DNA from 4 places in the Pusillimonas sp. genome. Region 4 is predicted to be linked to each of the others. Evidence: predicted binding sites of a transcription regulator. Region 4 holds the regulator's gene; each other region holds the start of a gene.
What was found. The regulator LexA, encoded in region 4, represses DNA repair genes until DNA is damaged. The targets are predictions, from matches to a motif close to ACTGTATNNNNATACAGT.
Positions count from the first base shown of each region.

Region 1: recA (recombinase RecA) is a predicted target of LexA. The motif match lies at 1,115-1,132, and genes of this name have one in related genera.
Region 2: ACIY1O_RS02400 (PA0069 family radical SAM protein) is a predicted target of LexA. The motif match lies at 930-947, and genes of this name have one in related genera.
Region 3: ACIY1O_RS14045 (DNA topoisomerase IV subunit B) is a predicted target of LexA. The motif match lies at 831-848, and genes of this name have one in related genera.

Region 1 covers NZ_JBIQLE010000001.1:48,903-51,104, forward strand. The annotation lists gene ACIY1O_RS00225 (recombination-associated protein RdgC) at 1-479, opposite strand, end outside; partial or broken gene ACIY1O_RS00230 (DNA-binding response regulator) at 821-1,006, opposite strand; gene recA (recombinase RecA) at 1,239-2,202, shown strand, end outside.
Region 2 covers NZ_JBIQLE010000003.1:30,001-32,202, forward strand. The annotation lists gene ACIY1O_RS02400 (PA0069 family radical SAM protein) at 1-916, opposite strand, end outside; gene ACIY1O_RS02405 (hypothetical protein) at 1,028-1,225, shown strand; gene ada (bifunctional DNA-binding transcriptional regulator/O6-methylguanine-DNA methyltransferase Ada) at 1,250-2,202, opposite strand, start outside.
Region 3 covers NZ_JBIQLE010000028.1:33,965-36,166, forward strand. The annotation lists gene rho (transcription termination factor Rho) at 1-124, opposite strand, end outside; gene trxA (thioredoxin TrxA) at 200-526, opposite strand; gene ACIY1O_RS14045 (DNA topoisomerase IV subunit B) at 866-2,202, shown strand, end outside.
Region 4 covers NZ_JBIQLE010000019.1:53,598-55,799, reverse strand. The annotation lists gene ACIY1O_RS11740 (amino acid aminotransferase) at 1-728, shown strand, start outside; gene lexA (transcriptional repressor LexA) at 853-1,506, shown strand; gene lon (endopeptidase La) at 1,770-2,202, opposite strand, start outside.

The DNA.
Region 1 (2,202 bases), on a different contig from region 4:
ACCGGAAACGGGTCTATGGCCTTGGCCAGCATTCCCAAGACCTCGTCGCTTTTGGCGGCCGCGGCCGCGTCCACGACAAGCCAGCGATTGTTCGTGTCGATCCATACTCGAGTGTCGCGATAGACGCTGAATGCCTTGGGCAGAAGCTCGTCCGTGACCTGCTCTTTGAGCTCTTTCATCTGCCTGCGGCCAGGCTTGAAGCCTTGCTGCTCTTCGATTTCCAGGGCTTTGGCGCGGGTAACCTGGTTGATCACCGTGGCGGGCAGCAGCTTTTTCTCGGTGCGCAGGCTCAGGAAGATATTTCCTTGCAAGGCATATGCAAGGCCTGAGCCTTCGAATGGCGGCACCCAGCCCAGGTTCTGCATCTCGAGGCTGTTGCCGGGCCGATAGGCATGTTTTTCAAGAGCGGATTCCAGAGCGTTCAGCGAAATGGACCATGAGGGGGCGAGACGGAATACTTTGAGATTTTTGAACCACATTATTGATGCAACTTTTCATAGCGGCGAGGCTCGCACACTGCTGGACCGAACGGTGCACTTGAAGTGACTGCGTGGGCCGGCGGTGCAGCGAAACTTGCGAGGTGAGACGGACCGTCGATTGTAGGGTGTTTTTGGGCTGGAGCCCGCTTGGTGAAAAAAAAGGCCCGGATGCATGTGCACCGGGCCGATATAACACATCGGCGTGCGCATACTACAGTTCGCGGGGCGCGCAGTGCCGATGAGATAGGAGTATGAGGCGGGTGGGCGTAGCCCCAAAGGGGCCGTGGCTCCCGCTGAATACTTTCTATGCGTTTGATTGTAGGAAATAGACCTGACGTGGGCCTGAAAGAAGCTTCGAGTCCGGAGAGCGCGAAATGCTTGGCCTTTAATCGTCGGCGCCTGGATCAAGCCCTTGCACGCGTTGCCCAACCGAGCCGGCGGCCGTTAAAATGAGCATTGGCAGCGTTGCCGTCGCGGCGCAGTGAACGAGAAAGTCCATCAGCAAGAATACTATCGTCTTCGGCCATCAAAATTGGCCTAAGTGTTGATTGCGCTATGGGTTGCCTGGGCAATTCCAAATCCTGACACTCGACACGCTGCTTGCCATTACGGTTTAATACGGCATTTTCTAGATATCTGTATTTATATACAGTATAATTTGATGCCATAATCGCTCTGAACGTGCTCTGTGCCAGCGGCTTCAAGCTGGTTCAAGCCTGTTCAATACCAAATTTTCGTTATCTTAGCCAAGGGATCCGTATGGACGACAAACAAAGCAAAGCCGCCGCCGAACGCAGCAAGGCGCTTGCCGCCGCTATATCGCAAATCGACAAGCAATTCGGCAAAGGGTCGGTAATGCGCTATGGCGACAACCAGGTAGAGCACAACATCCAGGTGGTTTCCACCGGTTCGCTCGGGCTCGATATCGCCTTGGGCGTTGGCGGGCTGCCGCGCGGTCGAGTCGTCGAAATCTACGGCCCCGAATCCTCCGGAAAAACCACGCTCACGCTGCAGGTCATCGCCGAGATGCAAAAAATTGGCGGCACCTGCGCCTTTATCGATGCCGAGCATGCGCTTGATGTGCAGTACGCATCCAAGCTGGGGGTCAACCTTGAAGACCTGCTCATTTCCCAGCCCGACACCGGCGAGCAGGCACTTGAAATCACCGACGCACTGGTGCGCTCCGGCTCGGTCGACCTTATCGTAATCGATTCGGTCGCGGCCCTGGTGCCCAAGGCCGAAATCGAAGGCGACATGGGCGATTCCCTTCCCGGCCTGCAGGCCCGCCTCATGAGCCAAGCGTTGCGCAAGCTCACTGCCAACATCAAGCGCGCCAACTGCATGGTCATTTTCATCAACCAAATCCGCATGAAAATCGGCGTCATGTTCGGCAACCCCGAAACCACCACCGGCGGCAACGCGCTCAAGTTCTACTCGTCGGTGCGCCTCGATATCCGTCGCATAGGCGCCATCAAGAAGGGCGACGAGATCGTGGGCAACGAAACCCGGGTCAAGGTGGTCAAGAACAAGATTGCGCCTCCGTTCAAGCAGGCCGAGTTCGACATCATGTACGGCGCCGGCATCTCGCGCGAAGGCGAAATCATCGATCTCGGCGTCCAGGCCGGCATCGTAGACAAGGCCGGCGCCTGGTACAGCTACGCCGGCACGCGTATCGGGCAGGGCAAAGATAATGTGCGCGAGTATCTCAAAGAAAACCCTCAAA
Region 2 (2,202 bases), on a different contig from region 4:
TACGAAAATCGGAATCATATATCTTGCCGTCGCGCATTTGCCGGACCAGGTTCATAACATGGGCGTGCTTAAATGGATAGTGCCCGGCCAGCCATACTTCGAAGAGGTCGGCAACCTCTCGGGGCAATCTCAACAGCACATAGGCAGCGTCTTGGGCGCCTGCATCTTTGGCGCTGAACAAAATCTTCTCTAGATCGTGGTCGGTAAGTGCAGGAATGACCGGAGCAACGATGACGCCGGTGGGGATGCCGGCCCGGCTCAACCGGCGTAATGTCTCAAGCCGCGCATCCGGCGTGCTGGCGCGCGGCTCTAACGTACGTGCCAGCGTTCTATCCAAAGAGCCTATCGACAAGTACACCCTGACCAGATTTTTGCGCGCCATGCGTGCAAGCAGGTCGATGTCGCGCACCACAGTAGCGGATTTCGTCGTAATGGCGACCGGATGGTTGAATTCTTCCATCACCGTCAGGATGGACTCGGTAATTCGTAGCCGCCGCTCTATGGGCTGGTACGGATCAGTGTTGGTACCGAGGGCGATCAGCTTGGGCACGTATGAAGGCTTGGAAAACTCTTTGCGCAATATGTCGGTCGCATTGCTTTTGGCATAAAGCTTCGTCTCGAAATCCAGCCCCGGCGAATGGTTCAGATAGGCATGGGTAGGCCGCGCGTAGCAATAAATGCAGCCATGCTCGCAACCTCGATACGGATTGATGGACTGGTCAAACGGAATATCGGGCGACTCATTGCGTGAAATGATGGACTTGGCGGCCTCAAGCGACACCGTCGTGGCCAGCTTGACGGGCGCCTCTTGAGCCATGCCTGGCCATTCATCGTCTATCGGCGTGCGCTCGTACTGTTCGAAGCGAGGTGTTCTGTTCGAACTGCTGCCCCTGCCCTTGATTGGAATCGGCTGCATGGCGGCCCCTAATGCTGTATAAATAAACAGTATACAACGGGTGATAATAGCACTATCGCGATGCACGTCGCCAACCCGGCTGTTGTGTATGGCCACGAACAAGGAAGCAATATGGGCAAAAAACACAAACCCGATCCAGACGAAGTGGCGCTGATCGAATGGTGTATTGAAGTCGAAGGGTTTCTGGTCGCGGCGGGCGCCTCGCTGCGAGAGGCGCAAGACCACATCGAGGAACAGGCCGAGTGGTTTACAGACCAGTTCTATAACGGACTGACACCAGAAGAAGCCGCCAACGAGGCGTTGAATTAAGCCATTACAGCCTTGCTTGCGCCTTCAGCCTTGCTTGTCCAGCGCCTGCGCCTCGCGCCGCAGCAGCTCGCGCTTGCGATCGACGCCCCAGCGATATCCTGACAACCCGCCATCGCGCCGCACGACACGGTGGCACGGAATTGCCACGGCAATGTGGTTTGCGGCGCAAGCGCCCGCCACGGCTCGCACAGCTGTAGGGGCGCCTATGCGCTCGGCCAGTTCAGTGTAGCTAAGCCTGGCGCCAGGGGGAATCTCGCGCAGGGCTTGCCAGACTCGTTGTTGAAAGGCTGTGCCTTGCACGTCCAAAGGCAGGTTCAATCCAACACCCGGCGCCTCGACGAACCCGATCACCTGCGCAACCAATTGCTCAAACTCTGCGTCTGCGCCGATCAGCTCTGCGTTGGGGAAGCGGTCTTGCAAGTCTCGCGTCAGAAGGTCGGGGTCGTCGCCCAGCAAGATCGAGCAGATCCCGCGTTGGCTTTGCGCGACCAAAATCGCACCTAATGAGCATTGGGCCACAGCGAACCTGATTACTATTCCCTTGCCCCCCGCTCGATATTCCTTTGCGCGCATGCCCAGCAATTGCCCGGAAGTTTCATAGAAGCGGCTGCTTGAGTTAAAGCCCGCCTCATAGATGGCATCAGTCACTGTACCCCCGGTGGAATTCAATTCTGTCTCCAGCTTGCGAGCACGCTTGGCGGCGGCGTAGGCCTTGGGCGTCAGGCCCGTCTCGGCTTTGAAGATACGATGAAAGTGATAAGGGCTAAGGCCCACCTGCCGAGCCAGGTCATCAAGCGAAGGCGGGATTTCTGAAGATTCAATCAAGCGGCATGCTTGTTCGACCCGCGCAGCACGATCGGCGGAGATAGCCGCACGATCATCTTGTGCACGGCGGCTGGGACGATAGCCGGCAGCCTCGGCAGCCTCGACCGAATCAAAGAATTCGACATTCTCGCGCTTCGGAAGGCGCGCCGACG
Region 3 (2,202 bases), on a different contig from region 4:
GCTTCTTCATGATGGCGAACATGATTTCCTGCTTGCGCAGTCGGCTCGCGTTGTCGATGTCCAGACTCGCGGCCATTTCGAGCAACTGCGAAACGTGCAGCGCTTTTAGTTCTGTGAGGTGCATGAGAGAAAAGAAGGGGATTCGTGCAAAGTGGGTGGCGGGCTCAAGACGAGCCCGCGCGCAAGGTATTGAATACGATTAAACGGATTCGTCGAGGAAGGCGGCCAACTGGGATTTGGACAGCGCCCCTACCTTGGTTGCGGCGGCTTTGCCGTCTTTGAACAACATAAGGGTGGGGATGCCGCGAACGCCGAACCGAGCAGCGGTGTCGGGATTTTCGTCGACGTTGAGTTTTGCAATGGTAACACGGCCTTCGTACTGCTTGGCGGCTTCGTCAAGCAAAGGCGCGATCATTTTGCATGGGCCGCACCAAGCGGCCCAGTAGTCGACCAGAACCGGACCGTCGGCTTGCAATACCTCGGCGTCGAAGCTGGCGTCGCTTACGTTTCGTATTAATTCGCTCATAGTGAAAATAAGGATGGATGGATGTGGATGCTGAAGAATGCTGAAAAAAAACGGGCGCACATAAATAAACACGCCTGCAAACCCGAGCGCCATAAGGTTTTATTGATTGGAGCGCCGGTTTTTTTACGATTTTTCTAAGCATACCACTCCCGGGCGGGCGGTGTACAGGCAGGCGGTGTACATTCTTCAGGCGCATGGGGTCTGTTTCCGGAGTTGCCGGAGTCCGTGGGGAATGACGCGACAGCCTTGCGCGCATCCGCGCTTTGGGCGCAGTTGACGCCGCACGCCGCCTTATCCGTAAAATACTGTTTTTTCATCCACCGAATTTTTGGGGACAACTTGGCTACCACACGATACGACGAAGCCTCCATCAGGGTGTTGAAGGGCCTGGAGCCGGTGCGTCAGCGGCCTGGCATGTACACGCGCACCGACAACCCCTTGCACATATTGCAAGAAGTCATCGACAACGCCGCCGATGAGGCCCTGGCGGGGTATGGCAAACAGATCAAAGTCACCTTGCATGCCGATAGCAGCATATCGGTCGAGGACGACGGGCGCGGCATTCCAGTGGGCTTGCATCCTGATGAACACGCACCGGTGGTCGAAATCGTTTTCACCCGTCTGCACGCGGGCGGAAAATTCGACAAGAAAAGCGGCGGGGCCTATGCGTTCTCGGGCGGCTTGCACGGGGTGGGCGTATCGGTCACCAATGCGTTGTCCACGCGGCTCGAGGTGACCGTGTGGCGCGACGGCAAAGAGCATCAGCTTGTGTTCGGAGATGGCCACGTATTGCAGCCTCTTGTGCAAACCGATACGGTCGGGCGGCGCAAGACCGGCACCCGTGTGCGTGTGTGGCCCGACCCGAAGTATTTCGATAGCGCTGTCGTTCCGTCCGCCGAGCTAATTCACTCGCTGCGTAGCAAGGCGGTGCTGTTGGGCGGCATCAAGGTTGTATTGATCAATGAAAAGACCGGCCAGGCCCAGCAATGGCAGTACGAAGATGGTCTTAAAGGCTATCTCAACGAAGCGTTGGCGGACGCCGAAAAGATCGTGCCGCTGTTCGAGGGGAGCCAGTACGCCGGTGATGACGACGAAAACTATTCCGAAGGCGAGGGCGCGCATTGGGCCGTGGCCTGGACGACCGACGGCAACGTGGTGCGCGAGTCTTACGTCAACCTGATTTCCACGCCGGCTGGTGGTACTCATGAAGCGGGTCTGCGAGAAGGCCTGTTCAACGCCGTGAAATCGTTTGCCGAGCTGCACGGCCTTATCCCCAAAGGGGTAAAGCTGCTGTCCGAAGACGTTTTTGCGCGCGCCAGTTTCGTGTTGTCGGCCAAGGTGCTCGATCCGCAGTTCCAGGGCCAGATCAAAGAACGCCTCAACAGCCGCGATGCGGTTCGCCTGGTAAGCGGCTACGTCAAAAACGCGCTCGAGCTGGCCATGCATGCCAATGTCGATCTGGGGAAAAAGCTGGCGGAAACTGCCATCCGCCAGGCTCAAGCGCGGGCGCGATCAGCACAGAAGGTCGAAAAACGCAAAAGCTCGGGTGTGGCGGTGTTGCCCGGCAAACTCACCGATTGCGAGTCATCAGATTCTTCGCGCACCGAGCTGTTCCTGGTCGAGGGCGATTCAGCGGGCGGCTCGGCCAAGATGGGCCGCGACAAAGAATTCCAGGC
Region 4 (2,202 bases):
GCGGACTCGACTTCGAAGGCATGCTGGCCGGCCTTCAGGCCTTGCCGACAAAGACGATCGTGGTGCTGCATGCCTGCTGCCACAACCCCACCGGCGTCGACCCATCGTACGAGCAATGGCAACAGATCGCCCAGACCGTCAAAAAGAACAACTTGGTGCCGTTCCTGGACATTGCCTACCAAGGCTTCGGCGACGGGCTCGAAGAAGACGCATCGGTGGTGCGCCTATTTGCCTCGCTCGGCGTCACCATGCTGGTCAGCTCGTCGTTTTCCAAATCGTTTTCGCTTTATGGCGAGCGAGTCGGTGCCCTTACCTTCATCACGTCGTCGCAAGATGAAAGCACCCGCGTTCTCAGCCAGTTGAAACGCGTGATCCGCACCAACTACTCCAACCCCCCCACTCACGGCGGCTCGGTGGTGGCGGCAGTGCTCAATACTCCCGAGCTGCATGGCCTATGGTCCGAAGAGCTTGCCGAGATGCGCGAACGCATACGCACGGTTCGCACGCAGCTTGTCGAAAAACTGAAAGCCCGCAACGTGGCTCAAAATTTCGATTTCGTCCTGGATCAGCGCGGCATGTTCTCGTATTCGGGATTGACCCCCGAACAAGTCGAGCGTCTGCGCGTTGAACACGGCGTTTATGCGGTAACCAGCGGCCGCATCTGTGTGGCCGCACTCAACAGCGGCAATATTGACTACGTGGCCGACGCCATCGCGAAAGTGCTTTGATCTTTGATATTTGCTGCAATGGCAAGACAAGCGGGCCGGGCGGCTTTTGCCCCGCCCGCTTGCTTTTTTCATGGAACTGACGCAGAATGCCTGAACTGTACAAAAACACAGGCTATATTGCGCCATGGCCATCAAGCTTACCGAACGCCAACAACAAATACTCGATCTCATCGCCCACGACATCGCTCGCACCGGCTTTCCGCCCACGCGAGCCGAAATCGCGCGCGCCCTGGGCTTTCGTTCGGCCAACGCCGCCGAAGACCATTTACGCGCCCTTGCGCGTAAAGGCGCCATCGAGCTCACCGCCGGTGCCTCACGCGGCATACGGCTGTTAACGCCGTCACCGGTCACCGCTCCCGAACCGTCCGCATCCCTGGCGGCCGTGGCCCAAATGCTCTTGCCCATCGTGGGTCGCGTGGCTGCCGGCAGTCCCATCCTGGCCGCCGAGCACGTCGAACGCGAAATCGGCGTCGAGCCCTCGCTTTTTACCCAAACGCCCGATTACCTTCTTCGTGTACACGGCCTCAGCATGCGCGACGCCGGCATCCTCGACGGCGATCTGCTTGCCGTAAAAAAAGCATCCGAAGCCCGCAATGGCCAAATCGTCGTTGCCCGCCTGGGCGACGAAGTCACCGTCAAGCGTTTGCAGCGCTCGGGCGGCTCGTATCACCTGCTTCCCGAAAACCCCGATTTCCAGCCCATCATCGTTACCGCCCAAGACGATTTCTCGCTCGAAGGCATAGCGGTGGGCCTCATTCGCAATACACCGCTTCAGTAGCCGCTTCAACGCCTTCTCAATAAACAAGATTAAAAAAAGCCCCAGTCGCCTTCATTGAAAACACCCCAAAAGTTAAGACAGCGTCCAACTTTCGGGGTGCAGTTCATATAAGGAAACTGGGGCTTTTTTAACGGTCTTCGTATTTTCAGCTATCGCTTTGCTTAACTGGCGGTAAAAACATACCGCCTTGCGGGCCATGCGTTCCTGTAAAGCAAACAAAAGCAATACCGCCCGAGCCACCATGACCCGGGCAGCAATACTGCCTAGTGCTTGAAGGCCCCGCCAGTGGCCTCGCCAGCCGTCTTGGTACTGGCCACGGCTTCGGCCGCAAGACGCGCCACCTCTTCGTCAGACAACGGAGTCGGCATGTCTTGCAAAGCAACCTCTAGCACCCGGTCGATCCACCTGACGGGAACAATTTCCAGATGGTTCTTGACGTTGTCGGGAATGTCGGCCAGGTCTTTGACGTTTTCTTCGGGAATCAGCACCACCTTGATGCCGCCCCGATGGGCCGCCAACAGTTTCTCTTTGAGGCCGCCAATGGCCAGGACCTCTCCGCGCAAGGTTATCTCGCCCGTCATGGCCACATCGGCTCGCACAGGGATGCCTGTAAGCGCCGACACCGTGGCCGTTGTAATGGCAATACCCGCCGAGGGGCCGTCTTTCGGGGTAGCGCCCTCGGGGAAGTGAACGTGC